DNA from 2 places in the Kineococcus sp. NBC_00420 genome. Region 1 is predicted to be linked to the other one. Evidence: riboswitches for the same ligand, from Rfam matches in the RefSeq annotation. Region 1 holds a riboswitch; the other holds the start of a gene.
The links. Region 1 has a riboswitch for thiamine pyrophosphate ahead of OG218_RS11230 (ECF transporter S component). Riboswitches for the same ligand answer to the same signal wherever they lie in the genome.

Region 2: it holds a riboswitch for thiamine pyrophosphate, as region 1 does, so the genes downstream of both, thiM (hydroxyethylthiazole kinase) here and OG218_RS11230 (ECF transporter S component) in region 1, are expected to answer to the same signal.

Annotation. Positions count from the first base shown of each region.
Region 1 is NZ_CP107930.1:2,299,901-2,307,099, reverse strand. Features, by position in the region: gene dcd (dCTP deaminase) at 1-432, opposite strand, end outside; tRNA gene OG218_RS11260 (tRNA-Gly) at 510-583, shown strand; gene OG218_RS11255 (ATP-binding protein) at 706-1,179, opposite strand; gene OG218_RS11250 (NAD-dependent epimerase/dehydratase family protein) at 1,412-2,395, shown strand; gene OG218_RS11245 (CsbD family protein) at 2,399-2,572, opposite strand; gene OG218_RS11240 (DUF4235 domain-containing protein) at 2,679-2,981, opposite strand; gene OG218_RS11235 (hypothetical protein) at 2,997-3,137, opposite strand; TPP riboswitch at 3,231-3,335, shown strand; gene OG218_RS11230 (ECF transporter S component) at 3,387-4,007, shown strand; gene OG218_RS11225 (ABC transporter ATP-binding protein) at 4,000-5,469, shown strand; gene OG218_RS11220 (energy-coupling factor transporter transmembrane component T family protein) at 5,532-6,335, shown strand; gene OG218_RS11215 (DUF3616 domain-containing protein) at 6,351-7,199, opposite strand, start outside.
Region 2 is NZ_CP107930.1:1,793,946-1,801,144, reverse strand. Features, by position in the region: gene manD (D-mannonate dehydratase ManD) at 1-641, shown strand, start outside; gene OG218_RS08740 (GntR family transcriptional regulator) at 685-1,398, opposite strand; gene mgrA (L-glyceraldehyde 3-phosphate reductase) at 1,440-2,510, shown strand; TPP riboswitch at 2,558-2,658, shown strand; gene thiM (hydroxyethylthiazole kinase) at 2,652-3,479, shown strand; gene thiE (thiamine phosphate synthase) at 3,476-4,102, shown strand; gene thiD (bifunctional hydroxymethylpyrimidine kinase/phosphomethylpyrimidine kinase) at 4,099-4,944, shown strand; gene OG218_RS08715 (TenA family protein) at 4,941-5,606, shown strand; gene OG218_RS08710 (acetate/propionate family kinase) at 5,661-6,887, shown strand; gene pta (phosphate acetyltransferase) at 6,942-7,199, shown strand, end outside.

The DNA of each region.
Region 1 (7,199 bases):
CATGCCCGGCCACAACGTGATGGGCAGCGTCGCGACGTTGGAGAGCTCCAGCGTCACGTGCCCGGAGAACCCCGCGTCGATGAACCCCGCCGTGGAGTGCGTCAGCAGCCCGAGCCGCCCGAGGCTGCTCTTGCCCTCCAGCCGGGCCGAGATGTCGTCGGGCAGCGACACGACCTCGTACGTCGAGCCGAGCACGAACTCACCCGGGTGCAGGATGAACGGGTCCTCCGCGGGCACCTCGACCAGGCGGGTGAGGTCGGGCTGCTCCTGCGCCGGGTCGATGACGGAGTACTTGTGGTTGTCGAAGAGCCGGAAGTAGCGGTCCAGGCGCACGTCGACGCTGCTCGGCTGGACCATCGAGGGCTCGGACGGTTCGAGGACCACGCGGCCGGAGGCGAGCTGGGCGCGGATGTCGCGGTCGGAGAGCAGCACGGCGTCACGGTACCGTCGGTTGGACCACCTCCCGGTGTCCGTTACGATGGCTGTGCCCGGTCCTCGTGACCGTGTTCGCGGGTGTAGTTCAATGGTAGAACTTCAGCTTCCCAAGCTGATAGTGCGAGTTCGATTCTCGTCACCCGCTCCAGTGCGAAGGCTCAGGTCAGCGGCACGATCGCTGGTCCTGGGCCTTCGTCGTTCCGGGGGACCGTGTGCGCCCCAGCTCCCCCCGCCCTTCCGGCCGTGATCTTGCTGGGAAACCCAGCAAGATCATGATCGGGGGTGGACCTCTTCGGTGCCCGACGCCGTCGTGGCGAGCACGGCCCACGTCGTCTTCCCCGACCCGTCCGCGCCGTTCGTGCCCCGGGACGTCACCGCGGTCACGCCCCACCGCAGGGACAACGCGTCGACCAGGGCCAACCCGCGTCCGGAGGTCGCGTCGTCGGCCGCGGCGCGGGGGTGGGGTCGGGAGGAGCCCGCGTCGGTCACGGACACCGCGAGCACCGGCGCGGACGCGGGTCGGGTGTCACCCGTCAGCAACGACAGGAACGGGGTCGAGGCGTCGACCGTGAGGACGATCCCGCCGCCTCCGTGCCGGACGGCGTTGCCGACCATCTCAGCCGTCACGAGTTCGACCGCGTCCTGCGTGGGGATGTCGAGACCACGTCGACCGCAGACGTCCACGACCCAGTGACGGGCCGTCGTCACCGCCCGGGGGTGCTGTTCGAGTGTCAGGAACTCCACGCCTCGCACCTCTTCGTCCTCGCCCACGCAGCGCTTCGGAGCGGGCGGGGGCGTGGATGGGTGGAACGCGGCGGCGAAGAGGCCGAGAGGGTGACGCGAGGGACCCGTCCCCTCGGCTCATCAACGAGGACGCGCAGCGAGGTGGAGGGACCACTCGAACACGCCGGCGCCGGACGGGAGGCGTAACCTCCCCGACGGACGAGGAAGTCGAGACGCGGAGAGAGAACCCCCCATGGCGTTGCGCGTGCTGTTCATCGGCGGTACCGGGATCATCAGTTCGGCGTGCTCGACGCTCGCCGTCGAACGCGGGATCGACCTCACGATCCTCAACCGGGGCAGCGGCCGGCGGGAGGTTCCTGCCGACGCGAAGGTCCTCACGGCCGACGTCCGTGATCCGGCGGCGGTGCGAGAGGTGCTGGGGGACAGCGAGTTCGACGTCGTCGTCGACTTCGTCGCCTTCACCCCCGACCACGTCCGCGCCGACGTCGAGCAGTTCCGCGGCAAGACCGGGCAGTACGTCTTCATCTCCAGCGCGAGCGCCTACCAGAAACCCGTCGCGCACCTCCCGATCACCGAGTCGACGCCGCTGCACAACCCGTTCTGGCAGTACTCCCGCGACAAGATCGCCTGCGAGGAACTGCTGACCCGGGCCTACCGCGAGGAAGGTTTCCCCGCGTTCGTCGTGCGCCCCAGCCACACCTACGACCGGGCGTCGATCCCGCTCGACGACGGCTGGACGGCCATCGACCGGATGCGTCGCGGGAAGCCCGTCGTCGTGCACGGGGACGGCACGTCGACGTGGGTGCTGACCCACCACACCGACCTCGCGAAAGGTCTCGTCCCGCTCCTCGGGGAACCCGCCGTCGTCGGCGACGCGGTGCACATCACCGGTGACGAGGTCCTCACCTGGGACGGGATCGCGCGCCGGCTGGCGACCGCGGCGGGTGTGGCCGAACCCCGTCTCGTGCACGTCCCCAGCGAAGTCATCGCGCGGGAGACGCCGGGAGGTGCCGCGGGACTGCTGGGGGACAAGGCGCACTCGGTGGTCTTCGACAACACCAAGCTCAAGCGGCTCGTCCCGGGTTTCGCGGCGACGACGTCGTTCGCGGAGGGAGCCCGCGAGATCATCGCCCACCACGACGCGAACCCGGCCCTGCGGGTCGTCGACGACACCGTCGAGACCCGGCAGGACCGGCTGGTGGAACTGTTCGGCTGAGGATCAGTCCTTGAAGGCGTCCTTGACGTGCTCGCCGCGCTGCTTCAGGTCGGCGGCGGCCTGGTCCTTCTGACCCTCGTGGCGCAGGGCGTCGTCGTCCTTCGCCCCGCCGACCGCTTCCTTCGCCTTGCCGGCGACGTCCTGGGCGGCGTTCTTGATCTTGTCCGCAGCGCTCACGGTTCCTCCTCCAGAACACCGGGGAGGTGGCGGACGGACGTCCGCGCGAGCCCGTTCCCGGTGCGGTCACATCGCAGCACGCAGCGGACGTGACCGCACCCGGAGATCAGGAGTTGGCCTTCACCGCTCCGTCGTCGCCCGGGCCGAGACCCGGAGGCAGCTCACCGAAGCTCTTGCGGTACCAGGCGGCGGCCTGGCGTTCGACGATCAGCCGGGTCAGGCCGATGATCGCGCCGGAGGCGAGCGCCCAGACGACGGCTTCCTTCCACGCGACGTCCGGGTCCTCCGGGTTGTCCGGCGGCGGGGACTTGGTCACCGAGACCCACACCTTCTTGGTGACGCGGCTCGCGACAGCCGTCGCGATGATGCCGGCACCGGGGCCGACCAGCTTCCAGACGATCGAACTCATGGCCCGAACCCTGCCCTACAGCAGGTCCAGGAGCCACCCCAGGACCGGCGTGAGGGCGGCGGCGCTCGCCCCGAGGACCGCGATCACGACGATCAGGGTCATCAGCCGGACCGCCCGGGAGGGGCCGCCGTCGGGTCCACGCATCATCCGGAGCACCCGGCCATGGTCGCAGTTCCCCACCGGTGGTCCGGCGGGCGATCCCCGCCCCGATCACGAGTCGGGAGGGAGGACGGGGGTAGTAGGGTCGCGGGACAACGACAGGGGAGCGCCGGGTGGCGCTGAGAGTGCGGGTTCCCGCAGACCCTCGAACCTGATCCGGGTCACACCGGCGTAGGGAGTCGGGACGTCCTCGACCCGCGGCCACGGTGGCGGCGGGTCCCCCTCCTGGACCACAGGAGGACCACCATGAGCACCACCCTCACCCGCTCGCGCGGGACCGCGCACTGGCGCACCGTCGACCTCGTCACCGCCGCCGTCCTCGGCGTCGCGTTCGGCGTCGTCTTCTGGGGCTGGGACGTGCTGTACCTCGCCGTCGAACCGCTGTTCGCGGCGCTGCCGCCGCTCAAGGGCCTCGTCGCCGGGGTCTGGCTGCTGCCGGCCGTCGTCGCCGCCCTCGTGATCCGCCGCCCGGGCGCCGCGCTGCTCGCCGAGATGGTCGCCGCGACCGTCGAGGCGCTGCTCGGCAACTACTGGGGCATCACGACCCTGGTCTCGGGCACGATCCAGGGCGTCGGGGTCGAGATCGCCGTCGCGCTGTTCGCCTGGCGCCGCTTCGGACCGCCCGTCGCCGTCCTCGGCGGGATCCTCGCCGGGGTCCTGGAAGGGCTCTTCGAGCAGTTCTACCGCTACGACGGGACCTGGGACCTCGGCTGGCGCCTCTTCTACGTGGGCACCTTCGCCGTCTCCGGCGCCGTCGTCGCCGGCCTGGGCGGCTGGCTGCTGGTGCGGGGACTGGCCCGTTCCGGCGCGCTCGGTGCCTTCGCCGCCGGCCGCGAGCACCACGGCCGCGCCCGCGACCGTGGCTGACCTGACCCTGCGCGGCCTGACGGTCACCCCCGCGGGGTCCCGTCGACCCGTGGTGGCCGACGTGGACCTCGACCTCCGGCACGGGGAACGGGTCCTGCTCGTGGGGCCCAGCGGGGCGGGCAAGTCGACCGTCCTGCGGGCGCTCGCGGGACTCCTCGAGGACGACGTCGACGCGAACGGCGAGGTCCTGCTCGACGGTCGGGCTCCGCGCGCCGGGGAGGTCGGGCTCCTGGTCCAGGACCCCCTCGACGCCGTCGTCGCCGAGCTCGCCGGCCGGGACACCGCGTTCGGGCCCGAGAACGCCGGCCTGGACCGGTCGCTGATCTGGCAGCGGGTGGCCCGCGCCCACGCGGCCGCCCGCTACACCGCCGGTCGCGACCGCGAGGTCGTCACGCTGTCCGGGGGGGAACGCCAGCGGCTCGCCCTCGCCGGGACGCTGGCCGCCGACCCCGGCGTGCTGCTGCTGGACGAACCCACCTCGATGCTCGACGCCCCCACCGCCCGGGCCGTGCGCGCCGCGGTGCTCGAGGCCGCCCGCGACCGCGGGCTCGTCGTCGTCGACCACGACCTCGCCGGGTGGGCCCCGCACGTCGACCGCGTCGTCGTCCTCGGCCGCGACGGCCGGGTCCGTGCCGACGGCCCCCCGGACCGGGTCCTCGCCGACCCGGCCCTGCTGGCCGACGGGCTCTGGCTGCCCGGGGCTCCCGCCCCGCAGCCGCTCGACCTCCCGGCGGGGCTGCTCCGCCCGGACCTGCACGTCGTGGGAGACGTGCTGCGCGGCAACGGGCTGGGACTGGTCCGCCGCCGCCGTGGACTGCGCCCGACCCCACCCGTCACCGTGCTGCACGACGTGGACGTCACCCTCCGCGCCGGCGTCACGACCCCCCTGACCGGCGACAGCGGGTCGGGGAAGTCCAGCCTGCTGGCCGTCCTCGGCGGGCTCGAGCGCCCCACCGGCGACCTCGTCGCCGCGACCGGGTTCGCCCCCCCGGGACGTCCCGCACCGCACACCTGGCGCTCGCGCGACCTGGCCGCCCGGACCGGGTGGGTCCCGCAGTCCCCGGAGCACTCCTTCCTCGCCACCGACGTCCGGGGCGAGGTCCGGGCGACCCCCCGGGTCCTCGGTCGGGACACCGCCCGGGCCGACGCCCTGCTCGACGTCCTCGGCCTGCGGGAGCGCGCCGACGTCAACCCCTTCCGGCTCTCCGGCGGCGAACAACGACGACTGGCGCTCGCGGCCGCCCTGGCCGCCGGCCCGGCGCTGCTGCTCGCCGACGAACCGAGCGTCGGGCAGGACCGGGGTACCTGGGCCGTCGTCGCGGGACTGCTCGCGGGTGCGGCCCGGGACGGGGCCGCCGTCGCCGTCAGCACGCACGACGCCGGTCTGGTCCACGCCGTCGCCACGGGCGCCGGGGTCCACCTCGTCGCCGGTCGCAGCTCGCGCGGGGCGGCGGCGGCGTGAAGGACGGTGAAGTCCTCCACAGCGATGTCCACAGGACTGTGCACACACCTGTGGACAAGGTTGTGGGACTGCACCCCACACCTGTGGACGACGGGGTTCCACCGACGGCCGCGCAACGGCGCAGCGCCGGTCCCGGGCCTCTCGTCCGGCACTGCGGACCCCTGCCGCTGCTGGCCGTCGGGGTGCTCTGCGCCGTCGGCGCCTTCGCCGTCCAGGAGTGGTGGCAGGCGGCCGGAGCCCTTGCCGTGCAACTGCTCTGCCTCCCGCTCGTCGTCGGTGACCGGCGCGCGTTCCTGGTGCGGTCGTTGCCGCTGCTGGTCGCCGCGGTCTCCGTCGGGTGGTCCACGGTCGTCGCCGGCAGCAGTGCCGAACCCCTGTGGACGGCGTTGACGGCGTCCCTGCGCCTGCTCGTGCTCGTCCTCCCCGGTGCGCTCCTGCTCGGCTGGATCGACCCGGCCGAGGCCGGCGACCACCTCGCCCAGCGGCTCCGGCTGCCCGGACGCGTCGTCGTGGCCGTCGTGACCGCCCTCGGTCAGCTCGACACCCTCGCCGCGTCCTGGGCGCAGATCGCCGCCGCCCGCCGGGTCCGCGGGTTCGGCCCCGGACGGGGCCCGCTGTCGCGCTCGCGGTGGTCGGCCTCGACGGCGTTCGGGTTGCTCGTCGACGCGGTGCGGCGGGCGGGACGGACGTCCGTCGCGATGGACGCCCGGGGGTTCGCCGGCGACACGGCGCTGCGCCGCAGCTGGGCGCTGCCCGCTCCCTGGCGACGCGCGGACACCGTCCTGGTGATCGTCGGGGTGGTCGTCGCCGCCCTGCCGCTGGTGCTCCGGCTGGTGGGGGGAGCGTTCGTCACGTCGGTGGGCTGAGTGTCGGGCTGAGCCTCAGGTGAGGTCCCACAGGTCGGCGAGCATCCCGCCGTCGGGAGTGTGTCGCTGCGGCGCGGGGGAGTCGAGGACGACCAGCAGTTGAGCCACGGTCCCGGTGACGTCGGCGGGGAGGAGGGTGATCCCCTCGGGGTGGTCCTCGCCCTGGCCGTGCGGGAGGTCCAGGACCACCGGGAGCTCCGCGGCCCGGACGACGTCGGCGGCCTCGGTCACGCACCCGCCGATCCAGCGGTGCACGCGCACCGGTCCCGAGAGACCCATCGAGGGGCCGCTGAGCACGAGCAGGTCGTCCCCGTCGGGGCAGAGGTCGCGGATGCCGAGGCCTCGCAGGTCGAGCAGGTGCAGCCGGTAGGTCGTGCCGTCCGCGAACTCCTCCAGGACGAGGCGGCCCGGGTTCCTGCGGTGGGTGCGGGGGCGCAGTTCCAGCAGGACCGCCCAGCCGCGCAGCACCGGCCCGCGCAGACCGACCCAGAGCCGGTCGCCGTCGGGGGAGTGGTGGACGGCGATGCCCTCGATGTCGAGGCCGTTGTCCTTCGAGGGGATCGCGAGGAACGGTGCGATGAGGTCGTCGTCGGCGAGGTGGGTGCTCAGGTCGTCGTCGTGGGCCCCGAGGACGGCCGCGGTGCGGGTCTCGCCGTCGACGTCGACCTCGCGGGCGGGGAGGCCGGTCGCCGGGTCGATCGGCAGTCGGACGAGGACGAACCGGTTGGGTTCGCGCACGACCCGGCCGAGGCGCCGGCGGGCCTTGTCGTCGTGGTCGCGGATCCGCTTGCGCTTCAGGCTGTGCGAACCGACGGCCCACAGCCAGGGGCCGCTGCGGGCCAGGCCCTCGACGTCGGCCTCCTC
Region 2 (7,199 bases), 510 kb from region 1:
CTCCGACCGTCTTCGAGGCCGTCCGGGAACGCTTCGGGTTCGGGGTGCACCTGCTGCACGACGTCCACCACCGGTTGACGCCCATCGAGGCCGCGCGCCTCGGCCGCGCGCTGGAACCGTACCGGCCGTTCTGGATCGAGGACGCGACCCCGGCCGAGGACCAGTCGGCGTTCCGCACGATCCGCGCCCACACCACCACCCCGCTCGCGGTGGGGGAGGTCCTGAACTCCATCTGGGACGTCCAGACCCTCATCACCGAACGCCTCATCGACTACGTCCGGATGTCGGTGTCGCACAGCGGCGGGATCTCGCACCTGCGCAAGGTGTACGCCCTCGCGGAGTTGTTCGGCGTCCGTTCCGGCGCCCACGGCGCGGGTGACCTCTCGCCGATCGCGCACGCCGCCGCGCTGCACCTGGACCTGGCCATCCCGAACTTCGGCATCCAGGAGTACATGGGGCACCGCGATCCCGCGGGGGAGGTGTTCCGCTCCACCTACTCCTTCGCCGACGGGTACATGCACCCCGGGGACGTCCCCGGGATCGGCGTCGAGTTCGACGAGGCGGCGGCCGCGCGGTTCCCCTACGAACCCCGCTACCTGCCGGTGAACCGTCGCCTCGACGGGAGCATGCACGACTGGTGAGCGACTCCGACGATCACCGGGCCGTGCGGCTCGGTGATCGTCCTCAGCGGTCGTCGGAGAAGAACTCCGGGTGCTCGGCCCGGACGACGGCGATGTCGTCGAACACCTTGCGCAGGTGGCTCCGCAGGGCGGTCGCGGCGGCGTCCGCGTCGTGCGCGGCCACCGCGTCCACCACGGCCTCGTGCTGGTCGATCAGCACGTCCAGCTGGTCCGGCAGCGGCAGCGACAACCGGCGGGCCCGGTCCAGGTGGACCTTGGCCCGGCTCACCGAACGCCAGGCCGCGGCGTGCCCCGAGACGGCCAGCAGGCGGAGGTGGAACTCCTCGTCCAGGGCGAAGAACCGGTCGTGCTCGCCCCGGCCCGCCGCACGGCGCTGATCCTCCAGCGAGCGGTGCAGGTCCTCGACGTCGTCCTCGCCCACCTGCGGGACCGCCTGTTCCAGCGAGGCCAGTTCGAGGGCCTCGCGGACGAACTGCGCGGTGGCGATGTCGCTCTCGCGCAGGGGGGAGACGAACGTCCCGACCTGGGGGACGACGTTCACCAGACCGTCCTCCACGAGGAGGATGAGGCTCTCGCGCACCGGGGTCCGGCTGACCCCCAGCGCGGCCGCGAGTTCGTTCTCGGACAACGAGGTGCCCGGCGGGTACTCCAGTCCGACGATGCGGCGGCGCAGCTCGTCCAGGACCAGCGCGCGAGCTCCCCGCGGACTCCCCGCGCGCTGCGCGGGGCGGGACGTCCGGGCGGGGGGCGGGCTCACGGGACCAGTCTCGCAGGGAGGCCCGATGTGCTCGCCCGGCAGTGCCTCCTGCGGGGTGGTCGTGGCAGGATCGGCGGGTAACGTACACCGCAGACGCTGGACGCTACGAGTCCATGCCCTTCCGCCGCTGCGGCCGCAGCGGGATCGAACTGCCGGCCCTCTCGCTGGGGTTCTGGCACAACTTCGGCGACGACAAGCCGTTCCAGACCCAGCGCGACATCGCCCGCCGCGCCTTCGACCTGGGGATCACCCACTTCGACCTCGCCAACAACTACGGCCCGCCCTACGGCTCGGCGGAGACGAACTTCGGCCGGCTCTTCGCGGAGGACTTCAAGCCCTACCGCGACGAACTGCTGATCTCCTCCAAGGCCGGCTGGGACATGTGGCCCGGTCCCTACGGCGACCACGGTTCCCGCAAGTACCTCACGGCGTCGCTGGACCGGTCGCTGCAGCGCATGGGGCTCGACTACGTCGACGTCTTCTACCACCACCGTCCGGACCCGGACACCCCGCTCGAGGAGACGATGGGGGCGCTCGACGCGATCGTCCGCTCCGGCAAGGCGCTCCACGTCGGGATCTCCTCCTACGGTCCCGAGCGCACGTTGCAGGCCTCGCGGATCCTGCGCGACCTCGGCACCCCGCTGCTGATCCACCAGCCCTCGTACTCGATGTTCAACCGCTGGATCGAGTCCGGGTTGCTCGACGTCCTCGAGGCGGAGGGGGTCGGCTGCATCCCGTTCACCGCGCTGGCGCAGGGTCTGCTGACCAACCGCTACCTCAACGGCATCCCCGAGGACTCCCGTGCGGCGCAGGGGAAGTCCCTCGACCCCTCGATCCTGGGCGGCGACACCCTGGCCCGCATCCGCGGCCTGCAGGAGATCGCCGACGGTCGTGGTCAGACCCTCGCGCAGCTCGCGCTGGCCTGGGTGCTGCGCGACCGTCGCGTCACGACGACGCTCATCGGGGCGAGTTCCGTCCAGCAGGTCGAGGACAACGTCGCCGCCGTGTCGAACCTCGAGTTCAGCGACGAGGAACTGAAGGCCATCGACGTCTTCGCCGTCGACTCCGGCGTCGACCTGTGGGCCCAGGCACGCGCGGGCGGGGAGAACTGACCCAGCGCCGACCCGGCGTTTGACCTTGGCCTGACGGTGCTACTGTCGGCCGCGACACGGGGTGCTCCGCGCAGATCACGGAGCTGAGAACACACCCGTCGAACCTGACGCAGGTAATGCTGACGAAGGGATGTCGCGGCCATGACCGCCGTTGCACCAGAACACGTCCGTCCCGAGCAGGTCGTGGCGGCGCGCGCCGCGCTGAGCGAGCGCGCCCCGCTCGTGCAGTGCCTCACCAACTCCGTCGTGCAGACGATCACCGCGAACGTCCTGTTGGCGGCCGGTGCCTCCCCGGCCATGGTGGACAACGTCCACGAGTCGGCGACGTTCGCGCAGCTCGCCTCCGCCGTGCTCGTCAACGTCGGCACCCTCGACGACGAGAAGGCCCGGGCGATGTCGCTGGCGGCGGAGTCCGCCCACCGGAACGGAACCCCCTGGGTCCTCGACCCCGTCGCCGTGGGTGGGCTGGAGTTCCGCACCCGCGTCGCCCGCGAGCTGCTCCAGCACGCCCCGACCGTGGTGCGGGGCAACGCCTCCGAGGTCCTCGGGTTGGCCGGCGCGGGAGCCGGCGGTCGCGGGGTCGACTCCACCGACGGCGTCGAGAAGGCCCTGGTGGCCGCCCGCGAGATCGCCGACCGCACCGGGGGAGCCGTGGCGGTCTCCGGGGTCGTCGACGTCGTCGTCCAGGGTGGACGCACGGTCCGGGTGAGTGGTGGCCACCCGCTGCTGACCCGCACGACCGGGGCGGGGTGTTCCCTCGGGGCCCTCGTCGCCGCCTACGCCGCCGTCGCCGAGGACCCCCTGGTCGCGGCCGTCGCCGCTCACGTCCACGTCGCCGTCGCCGCGGAACGCGCGGCTGCGCAGGGGGTCGGGCCGGGGACCTTCGCGATCCGCTGGCTGGACGAACTCGACGCCGTCGACGCCGACGCGGTCCGCGACGACCTCGCGCGCTCCGGGCGGATCGCGTGAGACGGGGTTTCGACCCCACGCTCTACCTCGTCACCGACACCGCCCAGTGCGGACCCCGCGGAGTTCCCGCGGTGGTCCGTGCGGCCGTCGCCGGCGGGGTGACCGCCGTGCAGGTGCGGGCCAAGGACGGTGGCGACCGCGAACGCCTCGCGCTCGTGCTGGCCGTGCAGGAGGCGTTGCGGGGAAGCGGTGTCCCGTTGTTCGTCAACGACGCCGTCGACATCGCCCTCATCGCCGGCGTCGACGGGGTCCACCTCGGGCAGTCCGACCTGCCGGTCGAGGAGGTCCGGCGGATCGCCCCCGGGATGCTGCTCGGGGTGTCGGTCTCGACGACCGAGGAGGTCGCCGCGATCGACCCGGGCGTCGTGGACTACCTCGGGGTCGGACCGGTCTGGGCGACCCCGACGAAACCCGACGCCGCCGCGCCGCTCGGCCCCGCAGGTCTCGCGACCGTGGTGGGGGCTTCTCCCGTGCCCTGCGTCGCGATCGGCGGAATCCACCCCGAGAACCTGGAGCAGCTGCACGGCACGGGGATCGCGGGTTTCTGCGTCGTGTCCGAGATCTGCGCCGCCGAGGACCCCGAGGTCGCCGCCCGGTCGTTGCGGACCCGGTGGGGATCGTGAGCGCACCCGTTCCCCCTCCCGTCCGCGTAGCTCTCACCATCGCGGGCAGCGACTCCGGCGGGGGAGCGGGGATCCAGGCGGACCTCAAGACGTTCGCCGCGCACGGGGTCTACGGGGCGAGCGTCGTCACCGCGCTGACGGCGCAGAACACCCACGGGGTGCGGGGGATCCTCGCGGTCCCCGCGGAGTTCGTCCGCCTGCAGCTGGACACCGTCCTGGACGACATCACCGTCCACGCCACCAAGATCGGCATGCTCGCCGGGGCCGACGTCGTCCTCGCCGTCGCCGAGGTGCTCCGCTCCCGCGCGCTCGGACCGGTCGTCCTCGACCCCGTCATGGTCGCGACCAGCGGCGACGCGCTGCTCGACCCCGACGCCGTCGCCGCGGTGCGCGACGTGCTGCTGCCGCTGGCCGACCTCGTCACCCCCAACGTCCCCGAGGCGGCGGCCCTGCTGGGCGTGGACGCCGCGACCTCCGTGGCGCAGTGCCGGGACCAGGCGCAGGAACTGGCGCGGCGCAGCGGCACCGCCGTCCTGCTCAAGGGTGGGCACCTCAGCGGGCAGGCCAGCGTCGACGTGCTCGCGAGTCCCGGGAGCCCCGAGACCACCGTGCTCGTCCGGCGCGACCGGGTCGACACCACCGCCACCCACGGCACCGGCTGCACGCTGTCCTCGGCGCTGGCCGCCCAGGTCGCCCTGCACCCCGGAACCGGCTGGGACGTCCTCGTGGAACCCGCCCGCGACTACCTGCAGGCCGCCCTCCTCGCCGGAGCCCGCCTCGACGTCGGGTCCGGGCACGGACCGCTGGACCACGCCCACGCCCTCCGGGAGGACCGCTCGTGAGCTTCACCGACGACACCTGGACCCGCACCGCCGGCCTGCGCACGGCGGTCGAGAACTCCGCGTTCCTCGCCGAACTCGGCGCCGGGTCGCTGGACCCCGCGACGTTCCGGCACTACCTGGAACAGGACACGATCTACCTCGCCGGCTACGCCCGGGCGCTGTCCCTGCTCGCGGCCCGCGCGCCGGGATCCGACAGCGCGGGGTTCTGGGCCGGTTCCGCGCACGGCGCCGCGAGCGTCGAGGTGTCCCTGCACGCCGACCTCCTCGCCGGCGGCCGGTTGCCGGAACCGACGGGACCGGTCCTCGCGTCCCCGACGACGCTCGGCTACGTCTCCTACCTCGTCGCCGCCGCGGCGACCGCCCCCTACGCCGTCGCCGCCGCCGCGGTGCTGCCCTGCTTCTGGATCTACGCCGACGCCGGGCGACGACTGGCCGCCCACGCGGACCTCGTCGCCGACCACCCCTACGCGCGGTGGGTCGCGGCCTACGACGCCCCCGAGTTCCACCTCGCCGTGGAGCGGGCCCGGCGGTTCGTGGACGAGGCGGCGCTCGCCGCCCCGGGTGACGTCGAGGCGATGCACGAGGCGTTCGCGACCGCGACGCGCTACGAGTGGATGTTCTGGGAGACCGCCCACGCCCGTGAGGGCTGGCCCGCTGCGTGAGAGGGTCGATCCGGGGTTCCGCACGGGCGGGACGAGCACCGTGAGGAGATCAGCGTGTCGACCAGTCAGGGTTCCGTCGTCGTCGTGAACTGCGGCAGTTCCTCGGTGAAGCTGGCGCTCGTGGACCCGGTGACGGGGGAGCGGGCGCTCAGCTGCCTCGGGGAGCGGATCGGGTCCCCGGACGCAGTGGTCCACATGACGACCGCCGTTGACGGTGAGCTGAGAACGCGCACGATCACCCCGGCCGCCACCACCCACCGCGGGGCCCTCGCGCACGTCCTGCAGCGCCTGCTCGACCTCGACCTGCCGCCGCTGCTCGGCGTCGGGCACCGCGTCGTCCAGGGTGGCGCCGTGTTCCGCGGTTCCGTCCGCGTCGACGACCGGGTGCTGGCGCAGATCCACGAACTGTCGGCCCTCGCCCCCCTGCACAACCCGGCCAACGCCTCCGGCATCGAAGCCGCCCGGGCCGTCCTGCCCGACCTGGAGCACGTCGCCGTCTTCGACACCGCCTTCCACCAGACGATGCCCGAGGTGAACTACCGCTACGCGGTGCCGACGCAGTGGTACGAGGAGTTCGGCGTCCGCCGCTACGGCATGCACGGGACCAGCCACCGCTACGTCAGCCAGCGCGCCACCGAGCTGCTGCAGGCCTCCGGGCGGGACCCGCGCGGGCTGAAGCTCGTCGTGGCTCACCTCGGGAACGGGTGCAGCGCAACGGCTGTCCTCGACGGTCGCTCCGTCGACACCACCATGGGCCTCACCCCGCTGGAAGGCCTGGTGATGGGCACCCGCTCGGGTGACGTGGACCCGGCGGTCGTCGAACTCGTCGTCGCCCGGACCGGGATGAGCGTCACCGAGGTGGTGAAGCAGCTGAACTCGAACTCGGGGCTGCTGGCGCTGTCGGGGCTCTCCAACGACGTCCGGACGCTGTCCGGCCAGGCCGCGGAAGGCCACGCCGGGGCCAAGCTGGCCTTGGAGGTCTTCGTGCACCGGGCGGCCAAGCACGTCGCCGCGCTGACGGTGTCCCTGGGCGGGCTGGACGCCCTCGTCCTGACCGGCGGGATCGGCGAGAACGCCAAGAACGTCCGCTCGATGCTGCTGGCCAAGCTGGCGCACCTCGGGCTCGTCGAGGACCCCGCCGCCAACGACGAGCACGGCCGCTCCGCGACACCGACCGGGTGCATCACCGTCCCCGGCGGAGGACCGCTGGCCATGGTCGTCCCCACGGACGAGGAGCTGCTCATCGCGCGGGACACGGTCGCCCTCGTCGAGCACCGCTGAACCCCCGCAGGGGCTGCCGTCGCCCCCCGGGGCGGCGTGGGGGAAGGTGAAGCCATGGCCCGCGTGCTGCTCGTCGTCCCCACCGGCCACGGTGCCGGCCTCACCTCGACCTGCCTCGGGCTGGTCCGGGCCCTCGACGCCCGCGGGGTCGCCGTCGGGTTCCACAAACCGCTGGCGCAGGCGACCCGTGGGTCCGAGGCCGACCGCTCCGTCGCGCTCGTACGGCTCACCACCACGCTGGACCCCTCCGAACCCATCCCGGCCTCCCGCGTCGTCGAACGCCTCTCCCGCGGCGACATCGACGACCTGATG